Regions from separate parts of the Serratia sp. GW822-FHT06E05 genome, predicted to be linked through region 3. Evidence: predicted binding sites of a transcription regulator. Region 3 holds the regulator's gene; each other region holds the start of a gene.
What was found. Region 3 encodes sigma-54, which starts transcription at its own class of promoters, with help from an activator protein. Its sites were predicted from a motif close to GTTGGCACANNTTTCGCTNT; they were not measured.
Positions count from the first base shown of each region.

Region 1: a site for sigma-54 is predicted at 2,977-2,996, ahead of hycA (formate hydrogenlyase regulator HycA). Genes of this name have one in related genera too.
Region 2: a site for sigma-54 is predicted at 2,476-2,495, ahead of AC1RKC_RS19150 (circularly permuted type 2 ATP-grasp protein). Genes of this name have one in related genera too.

Region 1 is NZ_JBXALM010000001.1:324,191-331,197, reverse strand. It holds gene AC1RKC_RS01465 (proton-conducting transporter transmembrane domain-containing protein) at 1-1,754, opposite strand, end outside; gene AC1RKC_RS01460 (4Fe-4S dicluster domain-containing protein) at 1,754-2,368, opposite strand; gene hycA (formate hydrogenlyase regulator HycA) at 2,456-2,923, opposite strand; gene hypA (hydrogenase maturation nickel metallochaperone HypA) at 3,185-3,529, shown strand; gene hypB (hydrogenase nickel incorporation protein HypB) at 3,547-4,341, shown strand; gene hypC (HypC/HybG/HupF family hydrogenase formation chaperone) at 4,332-4,628, shown strand; gene hypD (hydrogenase formation protein HypD) at 4,612-5,739, shown strand; gene hypE (hydrogenase expression/formation protein HypE) at 5,736-6,749, shown strand; gene flhA (formate hydrogenlyase transcriptional activator FlhA) at 6,838-7,007, shown strand, end outside.
Region 2 is NZ_JBXALM010000009.1:112,355-119,361, forward strand. It holds gene AC1RKC_RS19145 (non-ribosomal peptide synthetase) at 1-2,285, shown strand, start outside; gene AC1RKC_RS19150 (circularly permuted type 2 ATP-grasp protein) at 2,531-3,967, shown strand; gene AC1RKC_RS19155 (alpha-E domain-containing protein) at 3,961-4,890, shown strand; gene AC1RKC_RS19160 (transglutaminase family protein) at 4,887-5,681, shown strand; gene AC1RKC_RS19165 (proteasome-type protease) at 5,757-6,485, shown strand; gene AC1RKC_RS19170 (beta-N-acetylhexosaminidase) at 6,548-7,007, opposite strand, start outside.
Region 3 is NZ_JBXALM010000003.1:304,432-311,438, reverse strand. It holds gene AC1RKC_RS11410 (BglG family transcription antiterminator) at 1-1,737, shown strand, start outside; gene npr (PTS phosphocarrier protein NPr) at 1,789-2,061, opposite strand; gene rapZ (RNase adapter RapZ) at 2,058-2,912, opposite strand; gene ptsN (PTS IIA-like nitrogen regulatory protein PtsN) at 3,044-3,505, opposite strand; gene hpf (ribosome hibernation promoting factor) at 3,664-3,951, opposite strand; gene rpoN (RNA polymerase factor sigma-54) at 3,975-5,408, opposite strand; gene lptB (LPS export ABC transporter ATP-binding protein) at 5,459-6,184, opposite strand; gene lptA (lipopolysaccharide ABC transporter substrate-binding protein LptA) at 6,191-6,730, opposite strand; gene lptC (LPS export ABC transporter periplasmic protein LptC) at 6,699-7,007, opposite strand, start outside.

The DNA.
Region 1 (7,007 bases), on a different contig from region 3:
CGCAGTTGATAGAGCGGGGCGAACATCACCCGAAGCGGTTGGGCAAAACCGGTGGCGGTGATCACCATCGCCTCCTCATGACCATATCCGCAGGTCCAGGCGCTACCCTGTACCCGGCGAGGTTGACGACGGGTCTGATAACGTGCAGCAATCAATAGCGGCAGCAGCGGCATTGCCAGCAACAAAATGGCGATCAACGGGGTAGAAACCAAAGTGTCGGACACGGAGAGGGATTGTTCGGCCGTCATGCCGATCAGCCGGGCAAACAGCGGGATGACCCAGGGCGCACCCAGGCCGCAAACCAGACACAGCAACGCGGGCAGCGCATGGCTCAGCGTCAGGCACAAGTTAGCCTGCACGGCCTGGGCCGCAGCAGCGCAGCGCGGGGCTCCCAGACAGGCGACGCCAAACACCTTGCTGACGCACATCACTGCCAGCGCACCAGTCAGGGCCAGCGCAGCCGCCAGCAACGGCCCGAACAGATGGCCAATAAAGCCAGGGGCCGCACTGAAATGGAACAGTCCCTGATAGATCAGCCATTCACTAGCGAAACCGTTCAATGGCGGCAGTGCGGCCATGGCCACCAGGCCGATCAGCAGAGAAATGGCGGTCCAGGGCATCAGCCGTGCCAGCCCGCCCATTTTCTCCATGTCCTTCAGCCCGGTTTGTTGTTCAATGGTGCCCGCCGCCAACAGCAATGCGCTTTTGAACAGGCTGTGGTTCAACAAATGGAACAGGCCGCCGATCAGGGCGAACGCCGTCAGTAATGGCTGTTGCAGCGCCATACCAACCATGGCACCGCCAATGCCCAGCAGGATGATGCCGATATTCTCCAGCGTGTGGTAAGCCAGCAAGCGCCGCAGATCGTGCTCCATCAGCGCATACAACCCGCCAAAAAATGCGGTGCCGGCGGCCAGCAGCAGGACCAGCAATCCCCACCACAGCGGGGGCGTACCCAGCAGATCCAGTCCTATCTTCAGGATCCCCAGCAGGCCGACCTTCATCAGTGCGCCGGAAAACAACGTGGCGGCAGAGGCCGGCGCGCTGCTGTGGGACTGAGGCACCCAGGCATGCAGCGGCATCACCCCGGCAAAAATGCCAAACCCGGCCAACGCCAGCAGGAAGACGCCGTTACGCAGTGCATCCGGTAATGGCGTAGCGCGGATCACGCTGAATTGCAGGCTGTGGCTGTGGGTATAAATCAGTGCGAAAGCGATAACCAACAGCAGGGTGCCCAGGCGCATCAGCAAAAACTGGCTGTGCCCGGCCCGCAGACTTTTCGCGTTCGGGGCGAGGACAATCAAGAAATAGCCGCACAGCGCCGCCAGTTCTAACAGCAACAGCAAGGCCAGTGCATTATCGGCGATCGCGGCGGCGCTGAGTGCTGCCAGCATCAGATTGATCAGCCCGCCCAACCGACCACCTGCACTGGCGTTCAGCTTCGCGACGCTTCCGATGTGATACAGCGCGGCACAGATCCCACACAAAGCCATCACCAGCAATAACAACGCATTAATACCGCTGATTTCCACCGCATAACTCAACCAGGGCAAACGGGTGCTGTGCAGCGGTGCGAACAGCAGTTGTCCGGCGGCCAACAAGGTGGCGATGGCACACAGCAAGGTGCCGCCACCCAGCAAGGCATTGACACGCGGCCAGGGGGCCAGCAGCCAGCTCAGCAACGCGAACAGGAGATACCCGACGAATGCCAGAGTCAGCAACGACAATGGGTCGGGCGCAATGGGGTAAAACATCAATTCGGCTCCTTGCGGGATTCTGGGGCGGTAGCTAACGGCAGCTCGGCGCTGAGCGCCTGCATGGCGTTGCGCCTTTTCTGTTCGCTGGCGTTACGCACGTCGTGGTCGCTGACCAAGCGAATGGCCTGGGTAGGACAGGTGCGGATACAGGCCGGGCCTAAGGGGGTGAAAGCGCAAAGGTCGCACTTGACCGCCACGGCGCGGACACCGGGCACGCAATCCAGGAAGGCGCCAATCGGCCGCGGCGCTTTAGCGGCAGGCAGGGCCAGCGGTGTGTTGCAGTCTGAGGGGATCGCTAACGGGGTGCTGCCGCCGAAGCCTATGGCGCCGAACGGGCAAGCAATACCGCAGAGTTTGCAACTGACGCACAGGCTCTCGTTCAGGACGATGGCATCATCCTGATGGCGAATGGCGTTTACCGGACAGACCTGCGCGCAGGGCGCATCCTCACATTGATGGCACATCACCGGTGCCGAATCGCGGGCGTTACGAATCACCTGCAAGCGGGGTAATGCCTGCAAACCCCGTTGCCGATGTTCTGCAGAACAACTGGCCATGCAGGTATTGCAGCCAATACACAATTTGGGGTCCGCAATAATAAAGCGGTTCATGCACACTCCTTGCTTCGTCATTTATGACGAAATCGTCAGTAAAAAATGACGTTTCGACAGTTTTCTGTCAGTGAGTAACGCCGACAGTCAGACGGACAGGGTTATTTTTTTCAGTGCGTCATGAATGGCGTGGCCGTCATGCAGCGAATCAAACAGGCATTGGTAAATAACGGCGATCTTATCCAGATAATGTTCAAATACCGCCGGCATATCGCGATTGTTTATTACACCGTCAATATTACCGTCTTCATCCAGCGAGGCATGGGCGAAGGGGGCGAAATTCTCCGCTTCATGCGGCGATGCCAAATTAATGCGATAGCAGATATCACGGCTGTAAAATCCCTCACTTAATTGAATGCTCACCGTGAAGTGGTTGAACAGTACAAAACGCAGATCGTCGTCCTGACCGTAAGTAAACTGATGATTAATCTTCTTTTTAGTGGTGGTAACCGCTTTGATTAAGGTGCTGTGGTAGGTTTGCCACTGCGCCATCAGGCGGTTGCTTTTGTTGGCGATATAATCGGCCTGGCTGGTTACTTCACTGATAGTACTCATTGTCGTCACTCAAAATTGATGGTCATTGTCGAATCGCTTCGGGTGAACGACTTAAAGCATAAAGCGTGCCAGTCTCTGGTGATTTTCATTATTTCCTTTTAATTCAATCATCAGGGTTAGAATTAATCTTTAAATTGGATTGGGGACCGCCAGCTAATTACTGTCGACGTCATGACACTCGACAAATATGCCAAATGGGTTTTGGCACCATATTTGCAACGCAAGGTGACGAAACGTTTTATCCCCCTGAGTGGAGGCCGGATGCACGAAATAACCTTGTGCCAACATGCGATGGAAATAATGCAGCAACAGGCTCGTCAACATCGTGCGAAACGTATTACCGCGGTGTGGTTCGAAATTGGCGCATTTTCCTGCGTGGAGGCGGAATCGCTGCGGTTCTGTTTTGACATGGTATGTCGCGACACCCTGGCCGAAGGCTGTGAGCTGCATCTGACTGAACAACGCGCCTTGTCCTGGTGTTATGACTGCCAGGCGGACGTCGAGCTGTTGATCCCGCAGGTTTTGGTCTGCCCGCACTGCGCCGGAAGAAACCTGCGGGTGCAGGCCGATGATGGATTGCAAATAAAACGTCTGGAAATTGAATAACTGAAAGGAGAAAGAACATGTGCAGCACTTGCGGTTGTGCCCATGGGGAAATGACGATTGAAGGGCAAGCAAAGGTACCGTTTCGCCCGCAGCGGCCTCTGCAGGGGGACCTGCATTATGGACTGGGATTGGCGGGCACTCATGCGCCTGGCATCAGCCAGCGGCGAATGCTGGAAATAGAAACCCGGGTGTTGGATAAAAACGATCGTCTGGCCGAACGCAATCGCCAGTATTTTGCCGAGCAACACATCCTGGCGTTGAATCTGGTTTCCAGCCCCGGTTCTGGCAAAACCACCTTGCTGACCGAAACCCTGCTGCGGCTGCGCGGGATGCGTGAGTGCGCGGTGGTGGAAGGAGACCAGCAAACCACCAACGATGCCGAACGTATCCGCGCCACCGGCGTGCCGGCGATCCAGGTCAATACCGGCAAAGGCTGTCATCTGGATGCGCAAATGGTTCACGAAGCCGCCCAGCGCCTGGAGCTCAAACCCTGCAGCCTGCTGTTTATCGAAAATGTCGGCAACCTGGTTTGCCCAGCCAGCTTCGATCTGGGGGAGCGGCACAAGGTGGCGGTGCTGTCGGTCACCGAAGGGGAAGACAAGCCCCTCAAGTACCCGCATATGTTCGCCGCCGCACGTCTGATGCTGCTGAACAAGGTCGATCTGCTGCCGTACTTGAAGTTTGATCTGGCCGCCTGTATCGCCAATGCCCGTCAGGTTAATCCCGACATCGAGATAATTACCCTTTCTGCGACTCAGGGGGAAGGGATGGATCAGTGGTTGGCCTGGCTGGAGCTGCAGCTATGTGCATAGGGATCCCCGGGCAGATCGTGGCGTTGGATCAACACCAGCCTCAGCACGCCTGGGCCGACGTCTGCGGCGTGCAGCGAGAAGTGAATATCGCATTGGTTTGCCGGGAGGGTGAACCCAAAGAAGCGATGCTGGGGTGTTGGGTATTGATTCACGTGGGCTTTGCGATGAGCCGCCTCGATCAACAAGAGGCCGAGGATATGCTGGCAGCACTGCAGGCGATGGGGGAAGTGGAACAGGACGTGGCGCTGTTTTTGGCGGGGGAGGATAACCATGGATTACGTAGATGAATTTCGCGATCCGCAGCGGGTAAAGAAACTGCTGCAACATATCTGGCACCGCGCCGCACAGTTGCCGTTTACCGCCGAACGACCGCTGCAAATCATGGAGGTGTGTGGTGGCCATACCCATGCGATATTCCGCTTTGGCCTGGATAAGCTGCTGCCGGCGCAAATCGAATTCATTCATGGCCCCGGCTGCCCGGTTTGCGTTTTACCTATGGGGCGCATCGACGCCTGCTGCGAAATCGCCGGGCACCCCGAAGTGATTTTTTGCACCTTCGGCGATGCGCTGCGGGTGCCAGGACAGCAGGGGTCTTTACTGCAGGCGCGCGAGCGCGGGGCCGACGTGCGCGTGGTCTACTCACCGCTGGATGCCCTGATGCTGGCGCGGCAAAATCCGCAACGGCAGGTGGTGTTCTTCGCGCTGGGTTTTGAAACCACCATGCCGGTCACGGCGATCACCCTGCAACAGGCGCGGCAGGAAGGCCTGGACAACTTCAGCGTATTTTGTCAGCACATCAGCCTGATCCCCACCTTGCGCAGCCTGCTGCAACAGCCGGATGTACGCATTGACGGTTTTCTGGCACCCGGCCACGTCAGCATGGTGATAGGCACCGAGCCCTATCATTTTATCAGCAGGCAATACCACAAACCCCTGGTGGTGACCGGCTTTGAGCCACTGGATATCTTGCAAGGGGTGCTGATGCTGGTCGAGCAGTTTCTTGGCCGACAAAGCCAAACCGAAAACCAATACCGGCGGGTGGTACCGGAACAGGGCAACCGGCTGGCACAGCAGGCGATGAGCGAAGTTTTTGTCCTGGGAGGCGGCAGCGAATGGCGCGGGCTGGGCACCATTGCCAACTCAGGCATTGCCCTAACGCCAGGCTACCAGGCTTTTGATGCCGAACGTCGTTTCCGTCCGCAGCGGCGGCAAGTGGCTGACGATCCGCGATCCCGCTGCGGAGACGTGCTCACCGGGCGATGCAAACCGCGCGACTGTCCGCTGTTTGGTCGCGGTTGTACGCCGCAAAACGCGTTTGGCGCGCTGATGGTCTCATCCGAAGGAGCCTGCGCCGCCTGGTACCAATATCGCCGTGAAACAGAGGAGACGCCGGCATGAATAACGTGATTACTATGGCTCATGGCAGCGGTGGTGCTGCCATGCAGCAATTGCTGGACGATCTTTTCCTGCCGGCCTTTGCCAACCCGCAGTTGGATCAGCGTGAAGATCAGGCCCGGTTGGATTTGGCCGAGTTAACGCAGCAGGGCGATCGGCTGGCGTTTACCACCGACAGTTACGTGATTGACCCGATTTTCTTTCCGGGCGGTGACATAGGCAAGCTGGCCATCTGCGGTACGGCCAACGATCTGGCGGTGAGCGGCGCGCTGCCGCGCTATCTTTCCTGCGGCTTTATTCTCGAAGAAGGCTTGCCGCTTCCCGAGTTACAACGCGTGGTCGCCTCGATGGCCGCCACCGCGCAGCAGGCCGGTATTCGCATTGCCACCGGGGATACCAAGGTAGTGCAGCGTGGCGCAGCCGACAAAGTATTTATCAATACCGCCGGTATCGGGGTGATCCCGTCCGGTCTGAACTGGGCGGCGCAAAATATCCGCGTCGGCGATGCCGTGATTGTCAGCGGTACCCTCGGGGATCACGGGGCAACTATTCTCAACCTGCGCGAAAAGTTGGGTATGTCTCTGGGCGTGATCAGCGACTGCGCGGTGTTAACGCCGTTAATTGAGCCATTGCGTGCCATTCACGGTGTGCGGGCGATGCGTGATGCGACCCGTGGCGGGGTGAATGCCATTTTGCATGAGTTCTCCCGTGCGGCCGGCGTGGGCATCGAGGTGCAAGAAAGCCTGTTGCCGATCGCCCCGGCAGTGCGTGGCATTTGTGAATTGCTGGGGTTGGACGCCATTAATTTTGCCAACGAGGGAAAACTGGTGGTCGTGGCCGCACCGCAAGCCGCACAGGACGTGCTCTGTGCCTTGCGTGCTCACCCATTGGGCGCGGATGCGGCGCTGATTGGTACAGTGACGGAGGGGCGACAGGTAAGGCTGCAGGGTGCTTATGGCATCAGCCGCCTGTTGGATTTGCCGCATGCCGAGCCTTTGCCGCGGATTTGTTGATCCCGTCGGGGGAGAACGTCGCGGCCCAGCGTTACACTTTGCGATGTGACTCACAAATCTTCATCGCGACTCAGGCAAGTGATAAACAATGTCGAATGCACAATTAGAAAAACAAGAACTACTGGAAATTACCCGCACGCTGCTGAGCCAGCGCAGTTTCACCGATCTGTTGCTGCAACTGCGTCAGATACTGCAACGCCTGCAATTGGCGGATCAGGTCACGCTGGTGCTGTTTGACCCTGACAGCGAACGGGTCAG
Region 2 (7,007 bases), on a different contig from region 3:
ACCACCAGATCACCCATGCATTCGTGCCCACGGTGTTGGTGGCTGAAATCGTCGGCGCGCCACAGCCAGAAAACCTGGCGCTGCGCTACCTGTTTACCGCCGGGGAAAAACTCAACCCGATCGATCTCCGTGGAGTGAGTTACCCCTTGGTGGATTACTACGGCCCCACTGAAGCGACCATCTTTGCCACTTGGAATCGGGTCACTTGTGCAACACAAAACACGGCCGCGACTATCGGTCGACCGGTGGCAGACACCGAGATCTTCATTCTCGACGATCATCTGCAACCGGTGAGTGGCCAACAGGCTGGCGAGCTTTATATCAGTGGCCGTTGCCTGGCTCGTGGTTACCTGAATGACCCACAGCTCACCGCAGAAAAGTTTATTACCCCGGTGCATTTTGCCGGTAAACGCCTCTACCGCAGCGGCGATCGGGCACGCTGGCTACCGGATCAACGCATTCAATACCTCGGGCGTCTAGACGACCAGATCAAAATCCGCGGTAACCGCGTGGAACTGGGCGAAATAGAAAGCGTTATGGTGCAGGTTGCGGGAGTGAAGGCGGCTGTCGCTATCGCCACCCAACCCCAGGATCCTGCAAACAAACAGATTGTGGCGTTTCTGGCGGCTGACAATGACGACGGCGAGTTGGTCGAACGTGTGAAGCAGCAGCTGAAAGAAATGTTACCTTCATACTTCCTGCCCGCCAGCTTCCTGGTGATGGAACGCATGCCGATCAATGCCAATGGTAAAACCGATAAGGCCGCGCTGTTGGCCCTTTCCCACACGGATCAGCCTCCGGCAGCAGAGACGCTGACCGGCAGCCGGCAGATCATTGCCGCTATTTGGAGCCAGGTATTGGGGACGGCGAATATCCGCGCCGAAGACAACTTTTTCGACATCGGCGGCCATTCACTGCTGGCAGCAAAGCTGGCGACGGCCATCGATAACAAAATCGGAGTCAAAGTCTATGTGCGCGATATTTATGAATATCCGACGATAAATCGTCTGTCGCAGGCGCTGGATGAACGCAGCGGCCATGTACTGCCGACGGTGGACAGCGAACCGGTACGTGCTCTGCAAGACGATGTTTGGCTGCCTGCAGATATCACCATCAACCCGGATTATGATGTGCGACAGGTCAGCGACCCCAAAGCCATTTTGCTCACCGGCGCCACCGGCTTTGTCGGTGCGCATCTGCTGGCAGAGTTGCTCGCCACAACCCGTGCCGAGTTGTATTGCCTGGTGCGGCAGCGTAGCCGGATATCCCCGCAGCAACGACTCAACGAGATCCTGAATCGCTATCAGATTACTTTATCCGCCGAGCAGTACGCGCGCGTCCATCTGATCCCCGGTGACGTGGCCGAGCACGATTTCGCCCTGTCACCTGAGCACTTCCGTGAACTCAGCCAGCGGATCGATATCATTTATCATTCGGCAAGTGCGGTGAACTTTATCCAGCCCTATTCTTATATGAAACGCGATAATGTGCAGGGCCTGCGCGAAATCATTCGTTTTGCCGCGTACCGACGCACCAAACCACTGATGTTGATGTCGACGATTTCGGTCTACAGCTGGGGGCACTTGCATACCGGCAAACGGGTGATGCTGGAAAGTGACGACATAGATCAGAACCTGCCGGCGGTGATCACCGATATCGGCTACGTCCGCAGCAAATGGGTAATGGAGAAAATTGCCGATCTGGCGGCATCGCAAGGCTTGCCGCTAATGACCTTCCGTCTGGGGTACGCCACCTTCCACAGCCGAACCGGCGTCAGCGCCAGCTACCAATGGTGGGGACGGCTAGTCAAAACCTGTATCACCAGCGGCACCCTGCCGGTGTTGCAAGACCTGCGCGAGGGCCTGACGACGGTGGACTATATGACCCAATCCATTGCCCATATCACTCGCAACCCTCAGGCGTTAGGGAAGAAATTCAACCTGATCCACCAGCACCAGAATAACCTGACGCTGCAAGCCTTCTTCCGCCTGCTGGAGCGCGAGTGTGGCTACCGTTTCCGACAGCTGCCTTTCGATCAATGGCGAGCACAGTGGGAACACGACGCTAATGCACCGCTCTACCCGTTGCTCAGCCTGTTCAGGGACAATATGGTGAATGGGCAATCGACGGTGCAGCTCTACCAAAATACCTACCAATGGGATTGCAGCAACCTGCAGCATTTCCTGCGGCACAGCGGGATCGAAGAACCACGGTTTACCCGGCAAATGCTACTGAATTATCTGCGGCAGTCTATCGGCACTTCGCAGCAAGCATTGCAGGTATAAATACCAGGGCGGGTCTTCAGGGCCCGCCCGCGTCCTTTGCCCGGTGAGTTGCGCCATCACTGCTCATAGTCAACCCACACGCGCCGCAGTTTTGCCCCGTTTTAAGGCAGCGCCCGCTTTGGTTGCACCCAAAGCGGGCCATTTCCTGCCGCGAGCCGGCGTTTTCGCGCCATTTTCGCCCCTTTATCACCTTGGCACATTTTATGCTGGTTCTGTATACAGCCTGCAATGTCGACGAGGTGATGATGCTAAATATCGATCTGTCTGCTTCACCGTTTTTTGATGAGATGCTTCTGGCTGAGGGTAAGCACCGGGGTCACTACGAGGCTTACTGGCATTGGCTGCAACAGGCTGACCAAAAGGCCATTCAACGCAAGAGGGAAGAGGCTGCACTGCTGTTTCACCGGGTGGGGATTACCTTTAACGTTTATGGTGAGGATGATGGCGCTGAGCGCTTGATTCCGTTCGACAGCGTACCGCGCATCATACCCGCCAGCGAGTGGGCGATGCTCGATCGCGGTATCCGCCAGCGCGTACAGGCGCTTAACGCCTTTCTGCACGATATTTACCATCAACAACACATTCTGAAAGCCGGGATCATTCCGGCGGAACAGGTGCTGGCCAACGATCAATATCAACCCTGCATGCAAGGGGTCGATCTGCACCGCAATATTTACGCGCACATTGTCGGCGTGGATATGGTGCGCAACGGTGACGGCCAGTATTACGTGCTGGAAGACAACCTGCGCACCCCGTCCGGCGTTTCCTATATGCTGGAAAACCGCAAAATGATGATGCGCCTGTACCCGGAGCTGTTCGCTCAGCAACGCATCGCGCCGGTGGAGCGCTACCCGTCGCACCTGCTGCAAACCCTGCGTGAAAGCTCGCCGATCAACGATCCTACCGTGGTGGTGCTGACGCCGGGCCGTTTCAACAGCGCCTACTTCGAACACAGCTTCCTGGCGCAGCAGATGGGGGTTGAGCTGGTGGAAAGCGCCGACCTGTTCGTCAAGGACGGGGCGGTCTTTATGCGTACCACCGCCGGGCCTTGCAAGGTGGATGTGATCTACCGCCGGGTGGACGACGCCTTCCTCGATCCGCTGGCGTTCCGCCCGGATTCGATGCTCGGCGTGCCGGGCCTGCTGTCGGTATACCGCGCCGGCAACGTGGTGCTGGCCAACGCCATCGGCACCGGCGTGGCCGACGACAAGTCAATTTATCCGTACGTGCCGGACATGGTGCGTTTCTACCTGCAGGAAGAGCCGATCCTCAATAACGTGCCCACCTGGCAATGCCGCCACAAGAATGAACTGTCGTACGTGCTGGCGAACCTGGAACAGATGGTGGTGAAGGAGGTGCACGGTGCCGGCGGCTACGGCATGCTGATCGGCCCGGCGGCGACCAAAGACGAAATCGCTCACTTCCGCAGCCTGCTGCTGGCCAAGCCGCATAACTACATTGCGCAAAATACGCTGGCGCTGTCGACCTGCCCGACCTTCGTCAACGACGGCCTGGCGCCGCGACATATCGATTTACGGCCGTTCGCCCTCAGCGGCGCGGAAATCCGCCTGGTGCCAGGCGGCCTGACGCGCGTGGCGCTGGCGCAAGGCTCACTGGTGGTCAACTCGTCGCAAGGCGGGGGAACCAAGGATACCTGGGTGTTGGAGGACGACGCATGCTGAGCCGAACTGCCAGTGAACTCTATTGGATGGCCCGCTATCTGGAGCGGGCGGAAAGCATCGCCCGGGTGCTCGACGTCACCAACAAGCTGTCGATGATGCCGATCCGCGACAGCGAGGATCAGGATCTGCAGGTACCCCTCAATCTGACCAGTACCGGACAGCTGTATGCCGCCGCCTACCCCGACCTGACGATGGCCAATCTGGTGAGCTTTTTTGCGCTCGACAGCCGCAACCACAGCAGCATTTACAGCTGTCTGCAAATGGGCTGGAACAACGCCCATGCGGTGCGCGGCAGCCTGTCTTCCGAGGTCTGGGAATGCATCAACGCCACCTGGATCGAAATGAAGCTGATCCGCCGTCAGGGCATAGGGTCAGTGGGCGCGGATGGCTTTTTCGACTGGGTGAAGGAACGTTCTCACCTGTTTCGCGGTGCGATGTTCGGTACCTTGCTGCGCAGCGACGCCATGTGCTTTATCCGTCTCGGCACCCTGCTGGAGCGCGCAGACAGCACTGCCCGTCTGTTAGGGGTCAAGAACTCGCTGATGGACAGCGACGGCGACCCGGTGCGCGAATATTACCGCATGGACACGCTGTTGCGGGCAGTGAGCGCACGCGAAGCCTACCACAGCATCTACAAGCAGCAGCTCAGTCGGGACACCATTGCCGAACTGATGATCCTGCGTAATGAAATCCCCCGCTCCCTGCTGGCCTGCGTCGGCGATCTGGTGCAACAGCTGGAGCAAATTGGCGGCAACAGTGCCAATCAGCCGCGCCGGCTGGCGCATACGCTGCACGCCGAGCTGCGCTTTAGCAGCATGAAAGATCTGAACAAGGTCGGGTTGAACGACTGGCTGGACGCGTTTCTCGGCCAGATTGGCGGCATCGCGGAGAGCATCCATCACACTTATCTGGAGGCGCAATGAAACTGAACATTGAGCACAACACCCACTATACCTATGCCCAGCAGGTGCAGCGCAGCACTCAGTATCTGCGCCTGACGCCGCAGGATTCGGAGCATCAGCGCATCATTTCATGGCAGTTGACGCTGCCGGAAGATGCGGTGTGCACCACCGATGCCTTCGGCAACGTGCTGCACGTGCTGACGCTGGATCACCCGCACCAGGCCATCAGCATTCAGGCCCACGGCGTGGTGGAAATTGAAGACGGTGCCGAAGATCAGGTGATGGGGCATTTGTCGCCGCTGGTCTTCCTGCGCCACAGCCCGCTGACCCAACCCGACAGCGCGATCCAGGCCTTCGCCCTGCGCTACTACCAACCGCAGGCGGTGCTGGACGGGCTGGAAAATCTGATGGGCGAGCTGCTGCTCAAAATGCCGTACACCCCAGGGTCAACCAGCGTCACCGACAGCGCGGCCCAGGCATTCGCAACCGGCACCGGCGTCTGTCAGGATCATACCCACGTATTTTTGGCCTGCTGCCGCAGCCTGAACATTCCGGCGCGCTATGTCAGCGGTTATCTATATAGCGAGGACTCGGCCCACGTCGCCACCCACGCCTGGGCCGAGGCCTGGGTCGACGACCGCTGGCACAGCTTTGACGTCACCAACAATACCCGCCTGCCGAATCAACACCTTAAGCTGGCAGTGGGCATCGACTATCTCGACGCCTGCCCGGTACGCGGGATGCGGCTCGGCGGCGGCTGCGAGAACATGCAGACCATCGCCGAAGTGCAGATGATGCCAACCGGCCAGTAGCCTCTTGCCGAAAACCAGGGTTTACGGCACGCTGGCGGTTGGCGGCGTGCCAGTATCGTTTTGAGGGATTGTGGTATGACCTATTGTGTGGCCATGCGCTTGTCTTCCGGGCTGGTCTTTGCTTCCGATTCGCGCACCAATGCCGGCGTGGATCATATTTCCACCTTCCGCAAACTGCATGTGTTTCAGCAGGACGGTGAACGCATGCTGGTGTTGCAAAGCGCCGGCAACCTGGCGACCACTCAGAGCATCATCAGCCTGCTACAGCGCCGCAGTAAAGATCCCGAACGCCTGAACCTGCTGAACGCTCCGAGCATGTACGAAGCCGCCACGCTGGTGGGCGAAACGGTGCGGGAAGTGATCCAACGCGACAGCGAAGCCCAGCAAAGCGGCAGCACGACCGATTTCAGCTGCAGCCTGCTGCTCGGTGGCCAGATCAGCGGTGAAGAGATGCGGCTATTCCATATTTATCCGCAGGGTAATTTTATCGAGGCCACCCGCGATACGCCCTATTTCCAGATTGGCGAAAGCAAATACGGCAAACCGATTATCGATCGGGTACTGACCTACGACACCCCGCTGGAACAGGCGATGCAGTGCGCGCTGATCTCTCTGGATTCGACGCTGCGCAGCAACCTGTCGGTCGGCCTGCCGCTCGACGTGATGATCTACCCGCGCGACAGCTTTAGCAGTGCGCAGCAGTACCGTATCACCGAAGATCACCCGCATTTTAGCGCCATCCGTAAAGGCTGGGGCGAAGGGCTGGTCAGTATTTTCAAACAGTTGCCGCCGCTGCAACTGTAGGTTTTGCGGGCTCAGCATGCTGAGCCCCTACACATGCTGAGCGCTACATATACTGACTTACCTCATTCGATAGCGCTGGCGCGCAAAAGCGCTTCCAGCGGATAGACCGCCGCAATCACCACTTCGTCGCGTATCTGCGCCGCCGCGTCCAATTGCTGCTGTATCTGGGTCGCTTCTGCCTTGCTCAGCGGTTTGCCCTGTTGATAACGCTCCAACAGCATCAGCCCCAGCGTGGACAGCGCGCCGACATCCTGCGCCACCGGTGCCAGATCCTGCATCAGCCGGTTACCGGCAATCACCGTTTTTACCGGTGCGGTATTGAGCTGCCAGCGTTGTAAACGTTCGCGCAACGCCTGCGCTGCAGCACGATCGTTGCGGTCCTTCACTAACGCCGCAACCTGCATGCCCATCTCGCGCACCGCGTTGCTTTCCGCCGGCAGTGCATCGGCAAAACGGTTCAGCGGTTCGAACTGGTGATAGTTACCGGCTTTGAATTTCAGATGCTGTCGAGTGTAGTACTGG
Region 3 (7,007 bases):
GCGGGCTATCGCCTGCAGGTGGATGATGCCAGGTTGTTCAGCGCCCTGCAGCATCAGGAGCGTAAAAAACACGCCACGCCACGCAGCGCACAGGAGCGGGTACATTATCTGCTGGTTCGTTTTTTGACCTCAGCCTTTTCTCTGAAGCTGGAAGATTTAGCCGACGAATGGTTTGTCAGCCGCGGCACGCTGCAAAACGACATGGCTGAGGTGAGGGAGCGCCTGGCGCACTATCAGTTGACCATCGAGACCAAGCCGCGCTACGGCATGAAGCTGTTCGGCTCGGAGATGGCGATCCGCGCCTGCCTGACCGACTTGTTATTCCAACTGCATTTGGCCGACGCCGAAAACCCATTGCTTAACAATGAGATCCTGCAGCAACCGCAGGTGGTGACCTTTGCCGGGCTGCTGCATCCGCTGTTGTCTCAATATGCTATTCGTCTGACCGACGAAGGTGAACAGTACCTGATTTTCTACTGTGCGGTGGCATTGCGGCGCATTACCGACGGCTATCCGTTGCCGGATTTTGACGTTGAGGACGGTGATGACGCTGTGCGTAAGGCTTCTACCTGGCTAGCCGGGGAGTTACGCAAAGCCAGCGGCAAAGAGGTCTCGATGGCGGAGGAGGCTTATCTACGGGTCAACATCGCCGCGCGTCGTGTGCAGGAGGTGCAGCCGACCGAGATCAACGCCGACGATGAAGAAGCGCTGGTGGATTACATCCTGTCGTATATCAATTCGCACTATAACTACAACCTGCAAGGGGACAAGCAGCTGCGGGCCGATCTGCTCACCCACATCAAAACCATGATCACCCGGGTGAAATACCAGATTAATATCCCCAACCCGCTGTTGGCGAACATCAAGCAGCACTACCCGATGGCCTACGACGTGACGCTGGCGGCCGTATCGAGCTGGGGAAAATACACGCCTTATACCCTGAGTGAAAACGAGATCGGCTATTTGGTGCTGCACATTGGCGTTGGCCTGGAGCGGCATTACAACATCGGTTATGAGCGCCATCCGCAGGTGATGTTGGTCTGCGATACCGGCAACTCGACGGTCCGGATGATCCAGGCGCAAATCGCACGCAAATACCCGCAGTTGGTGATGACGCGCATCGTTTCGCTACGCGATTACGAGGTGCTCAATCATATCGACGAAGACTTTGTCATTTCCAACGCGCGGGTCAGTGAAAAGAACAAACCGGTGGTGGTGATGTCACCGTTCCCGACCGAATACCAGCTAGAACAGTTGGGTAAGCTGGTGCTGGTGGATCGCACCAAGCCCTATATGCTGGAGAAGTTTTTCGACGCCGACCATTTTATGGTGGTGAACGAGCCGCTGACTCAGGCGCAATTGTTCCAGAAAGTGTGCAGCCAACTTGAGCGCGAAGGCTACGTAGGTGATGACTTTTATCCGTCGGTCGTAGAGCGCGAGGCGATTGTTTCCACGCTGCTGGGCGAGGGGATCGCACTGCCGCACTCGCTGGGCCTGTTGGCGAAAAAAACCGTGGTGGTGACGCTGCTGGCGCCGCAGGGTGTGGTCTGGGGAGAGGGCGAAATCGCCCACGTGATCTTCCTGTTGGCGATCAGCAAAAGCGATTACGAAGAAGCGATGGCTATTTATGAGCTGTTTGTCACCTTTGTACGCGAGCGGTCAATGAGCCGCCTGTTGGGCAGCAACAACTTCGATAGCTTCAAGGCGGTGGCGCTGGACTGTTTGAGCCGGATCTAGGACTGGAGGGGTTAGGTCTAATGAAAAGGGCGCAATAGCGCCCCCAGTATTTTAGTCTTCGTCAAAACCGGAATTAATCAGTTCAATCACCGCGGCCAGCGCTTTCACCTCATCCGGGCCGGTGGCTTCCACCTCGATATGGCGCCCCTGCGCAGAGTCCAGCATCAGCAGCGCAATCACGCTGCTGGCCTCGGCCTCGGTGCCGCTGTCGTTACGCAGCATCACTTCGGCATCAAAACTCTGCACCAGCTCGAACAGCTTCATCGCCGGGCGGGCGTGCATGCCCAGTTTGTTTTTGATTTCAACCGTTTGCTTGACCGTCATTGTTTGCGTTTTTCCAGCGTGCGGTGGCGTGACTGTACGTTCTTGCCGCGAGAGCGGAAGTAATCGGCCAACTGTTCCGCTACGTAGACTGAACGGTGTTTGCCGCCGGTACAGCCAATGGCCACCGTCAGATAGCTGCGGTTGTTGGTTTCCAGCATTGGCAACCACTGTTCCAGATAGCTGCGGGTCTGGTAGATAAAGTTGTGCACCTCAGTGTGGCGATCGAGGAATGAGGCGACGGGTTTATCCAGGCCGGTCATCGGGCGAAGTTTAGGATCCCAGTGTGGGTTCGGCAGGAAACGTACGTCGAACACGTAATCGGCGTCGATCGGTATACCGTGCTTAAAGCCGAAGGATTCAAACACCATGGTCAGCTCGCGCTCGCGTTTGCCCAGTAAACGGGTACGCAGCATTTCGGCCAGTTCATGCACCGACATTTCCGAGGTGTCGATGATCAGATCGGCTCGTGAACGCAGTGGTTCCAGCAGATCGCTTTCTTCATCGATGGCGCTTTCCAGCGACAGATTCTTGCTGGACAGCGGGTGTAAGCGACGAGTATCACTGTAACGACGAATCAGTGTGTTACGGTCGGCATCAAGGAACAGCAACTGCGGCGAAAAGCTGTCCGGCAGTTGGGTCATTGCATATTCAAACACTTCCGGCGATTCCGGCATGTTACGCACGTCGATGCTTACCGCCGCGGAGCTGTTGCGTTCCGCCAGCGTATTGGCAAGCTGCGGCAGCAGTACCACGGGCAGGTTATCAACGCAGTAAAAACCCATGTCTTCCAGCGCCCGCAAGGCGACGGATTTCCCTGAACCGGAACGGCCGCTGACAATCATCAGCACCATGTGGCAACTCCCCCTGGCATCTCAGTGGCGTTTATCGCCACCGTTAGAAACTTTATTATTCCGGCCTGAACCGGAATCCATCATGGCTAAACAGTATCGTTATCCGGGCTGGAAGTCACGCCAGCCGGGCGTTACTCGGTGATGATTTGGTAAAGCTCTTCGTCACTTTGCGCCGCGCGCAGGCGGCGGCATACTGTTTTGTCGGCCAGACGCTTGGCGACCAGAGACAGGGTATGCAGATGGGTTTTACATTGGTCGGCCGGCACCAGCAGGGCGAACAGCAGATCGACCGGCTGGTTATCAATGGCGTCGAAGGCGATAGGTTGGTCGAGACGAATAAACACGCCAACGGCCCGCAGTGTGTCCTCTTCCAGTTTGCCATGGGGGATGGCGATACCGTTGCCGATACCGGTGCTGCCCATGCGCTCGCGGGTGAGAACCGCGTCAAATACCACCTGGGGTGGCAGATTGAGCTGTTTGGCGGCCAGTTCGCTGATAATTTCCAAAGCCCGTTTCTTGCTGGTGCAATGTACGGAGCTTCTGGTGCACTCGATATTTAATACCGAGCTTAACTGCATTGTTTCGTTGTTCATCTCATCTTCACTTAAAACCACACCAGCAAGCAGGCTTGTGAGGTGATTTTTCGCCTTGTTTAACCCTGATGGCTTATCGGCGCGTACCCAAACAGGTAACGCGCCGATGGCCGAGGCTACGTTTGAGCCGTACCCGCTGACGGAAACGGCCCAGAATGTCAGTGTTGTTTCAGTTTGTCTTTATGTTTGTTCAATTGACGCGCCAGTTTGTCGATCAGGGTATCAATTGCCGCATACATGTTCTCGTCTTCCGAGGTGGCGTGCAACTCGCCTCCATTCACGTGCACCGTCGCTTCCGCAATCTGCTGCACTTTTTCCACACTAAGCACGACATACACCTGATTTATGCGGTCAAAATACTGTTCGAGTTTGGCGAACTTGGTGTTCACGAACTCACGCAAGGGTTCGGTGATTTCGATGTGGTGTCCGGTAATGTTGAGCTGCATAGTGTCTTCCTTCTCAATAGAGGTCAAACCAACTGTTTACGTTGGTTGGACGGCGGGATGGACAAAGACTCTCGGTACTTGGCGACGGTACGCCGCGCCACGATGATCCCCTGATCGGAGAGCAGGGTAGCCAGCTTGCTGTCGCTGAGCGGTTTGGCGGGGTTTTCCGCCGCAATCAATTTCTTCACCACCGCCCGGATCGCCGTAGAGGAAGCTTCGCCCCCGCTGTCGGTATTCACGTGGCTTGAGAAGAAATATTTCAATTCGAAAATGCCGCGCGGACTGTGCAAAAACTTCTGCGTGGTCACGCGTGAGATTGTCGATTCATGCATCTCCACGGCCTGAGCGATATCCGCCAGCACCATGGGCTTCATAAATTCCGCGCCTTGCTCAAAGAACGCCTGCTGCTGCTCGACGATGCAGCGCGAAACTTTCAGCAGGGTGTCGTTGCGGCTTTCCAGGCTCTTGATCAGCCATTTCGCTTCCTGCAAATTGCTGCGGATGTACTGACCGTCGCTGTCGTTACGCGCGCTATTGCCCAGCGCAGCATACTGCTGATTGATCTTCAGCCTTGGGATGCTGTCGCTGTTGAGCTCGACCGTCCACACATCCTGCACTTTGCGGACCAGCACGTCCGGGATCACGTACTCAGATTCGCCGGTGTTGATCGACTGGCCTGGACGCGGATCGAGTGACTGGATCAGCAACATCGCTTCTTTCAGTGTATCTTCTTTTGAGCGCGTTGTTCGCATCAGGCTGCGAAAGTCGTGGTTAGCCAGCAAGTCCAGATGTTCGCTGATGATCAGGCGCGCTTCCGCCAGGTAAGGCGTGTCTTGGGCGTATTGGGATAGCTGAACCAGCAGACAATCGCGCAGGTCGCGCGCCGCGACGCCAACCGGATCAAACCGCTGTACGCGCTTCAATACCGCCTCGACTTCGTCCATTGTCACATTCTCGTCACCCATGCTCTCCAGAATGTCTTCCAGCGGCACGGTGAGATAGCCGGTGTCATCGACGGCGTCGACGATCGAGGTGGCAATGGCAGCATCGGTATCGGAAAACGGCGTCAGATCCACCTGCCACATCAGGTAATCCTGCAGGGTTTGGGTGGTTTCACCCTGATACACCGGCAGTTCGTCGTCACTGTAATCGGTGCGAGTTCCTGACGGAGTTCCGGCGGTATAGATCTCGTCCCAGGTGGCGTCCAGCGGCAGCTCTTCGGGCATGTCCTTTTGTTCCAGCGCCTCCCGGGTATCCAAACCTTCGGTTTCGGTCGTCTCTTTCGCGTCGATTTCTTCGTGCAGATCGGTCTGTTCAAGCAGTGGATTGCTCTCTAACGCCAGCTGTATCTCCTGCTGGAGCTCAAGCGTGGACAACTGCAGCAGGCGTATGGCCTGCTGGAGCTGGGGGGTCATGGCCAGTTGTTGGCTAAACCTGAGTTGCAAACCTTGCTTCATATTCTTCAGTCTACTTCCGTTAACAGTCGCCCATCAGGACGCGCCGGTACTCAGAGGCGGAATTCTTCGCCCAGATAAACGCGTTTTACCTGCTCATCGGCCAGAATAGCATCCGGCGTACCGTGAGCAATCAGTTTGCCCTGGCTGACGATATAGGCGCGTTCACACACGTCCAGCGTTTCGCGCACGTTGTGGTCGGTGATCAGCACGCCCAGGCCGCTGTCACGCAAGTGCTCGATAATTTTTTTAATGTCGATAACGGAAATCGGGTCAACCCCGGCGAAGGGTTCATCCAGCAGGATGAATTTCGGGTTAGCCGCCAGCGCACGTGCGATCTCCACGCGGCGACGTTCGCCACCGGACAGCGCCTGGCCCAGGTTGTCGCGTAGATGGGAGATATGGAACTCTTCCATCAGTTCTACCGCACGGTCTGCCCGCTGTTCGCTGCTGAGATCGTCACGGATCTCCAGCACCGCCATCAGGTTGTCGTAAACGCTCAGGCGGCGGAAGATCGAGGCTTCCTGCGGCAGATAGCCGATGCCACGACGCGCACGGGCGTGCAGTGGCAGCAGGCTGATGTCTTCTTCGTCAATCACGATACGTCCGGCGTCACGCTGAACGATACCGACCACCATGTAGAACGTGGTGGTCTTGCCGGCGCCGTTTGGCCCCAGCAGGCCGACGATCTCGCCGGATTTCACTTTCAGGCTGACGTCTTCAACGACTTTGCGGCCCTTGTAGGCTTTCGCCAGGTTTTCTGCGATGAGTGTAGCCATAAGTGATTAGTTACTCTTGTTTTGCCCGTTTTTGTCTTGCAACTGCGACGGTACCAGAACCGTAGTCACGCGCTTGCCTTTATCGCTAAACGCCTGCATTTGCTGCTGTTGCACCAGGTAGGTGATGCGATCGCCCTTGACGTTGCTGTCGAGCTGTTCCAGGTAGGCGTTCCCGGTCAGGGTCACCAACTGAGACGCCACATCGTAACGCACCTTCTGAGCGTGGCCTTTCACCGGCTTGCCGCTGTCTTGCATCTGATAGAAGGTTACCGGGTTGCCGAAAGCTTCAATATAGGTTTTGTTCTGATCGCCGCCCGGGCGGGTGACCACGACTTTGTCCGCTTTGATATCGATGGTGCCTTGCTTGATCACCACGTTATCGGTAAAGGTGCTGACGTTGCTCTGCATGTCCAGAGACTGTTTCAGCGAGTCGATGCTCACCGGCTGATTGGAGTCGGACTTCAGCGCCCATGCGGGGGCGCTGGCGGCCAAAATCAAGCTGCCGATTAACAGATTACGGCTTGGTTTGTTGGTTTTGAATTTCATAGTTGGTCTTAACCTTATCAATCAGCTCAGCGGTTTTGGCCCGCAGGTTCCCACGCATTTTCATGCCGTTAGAGGTGAAGTTCGTCCCGTAAAGTGTCACTTCGTCATCCGAAGACACATCCTGGGTCACCAGGTTCACCTGAGCATTGTCTGTTTTAATTTTTTCCAGCTGCGACGTGGTGGTCAGGCTGTTCACCTCGACGTGGCCGTAAAGATACAGCATCCGGTCTTTAGTCAGTTTGGCGCGGTCGGCGCGAACTGACCAGGTGGCCACCGC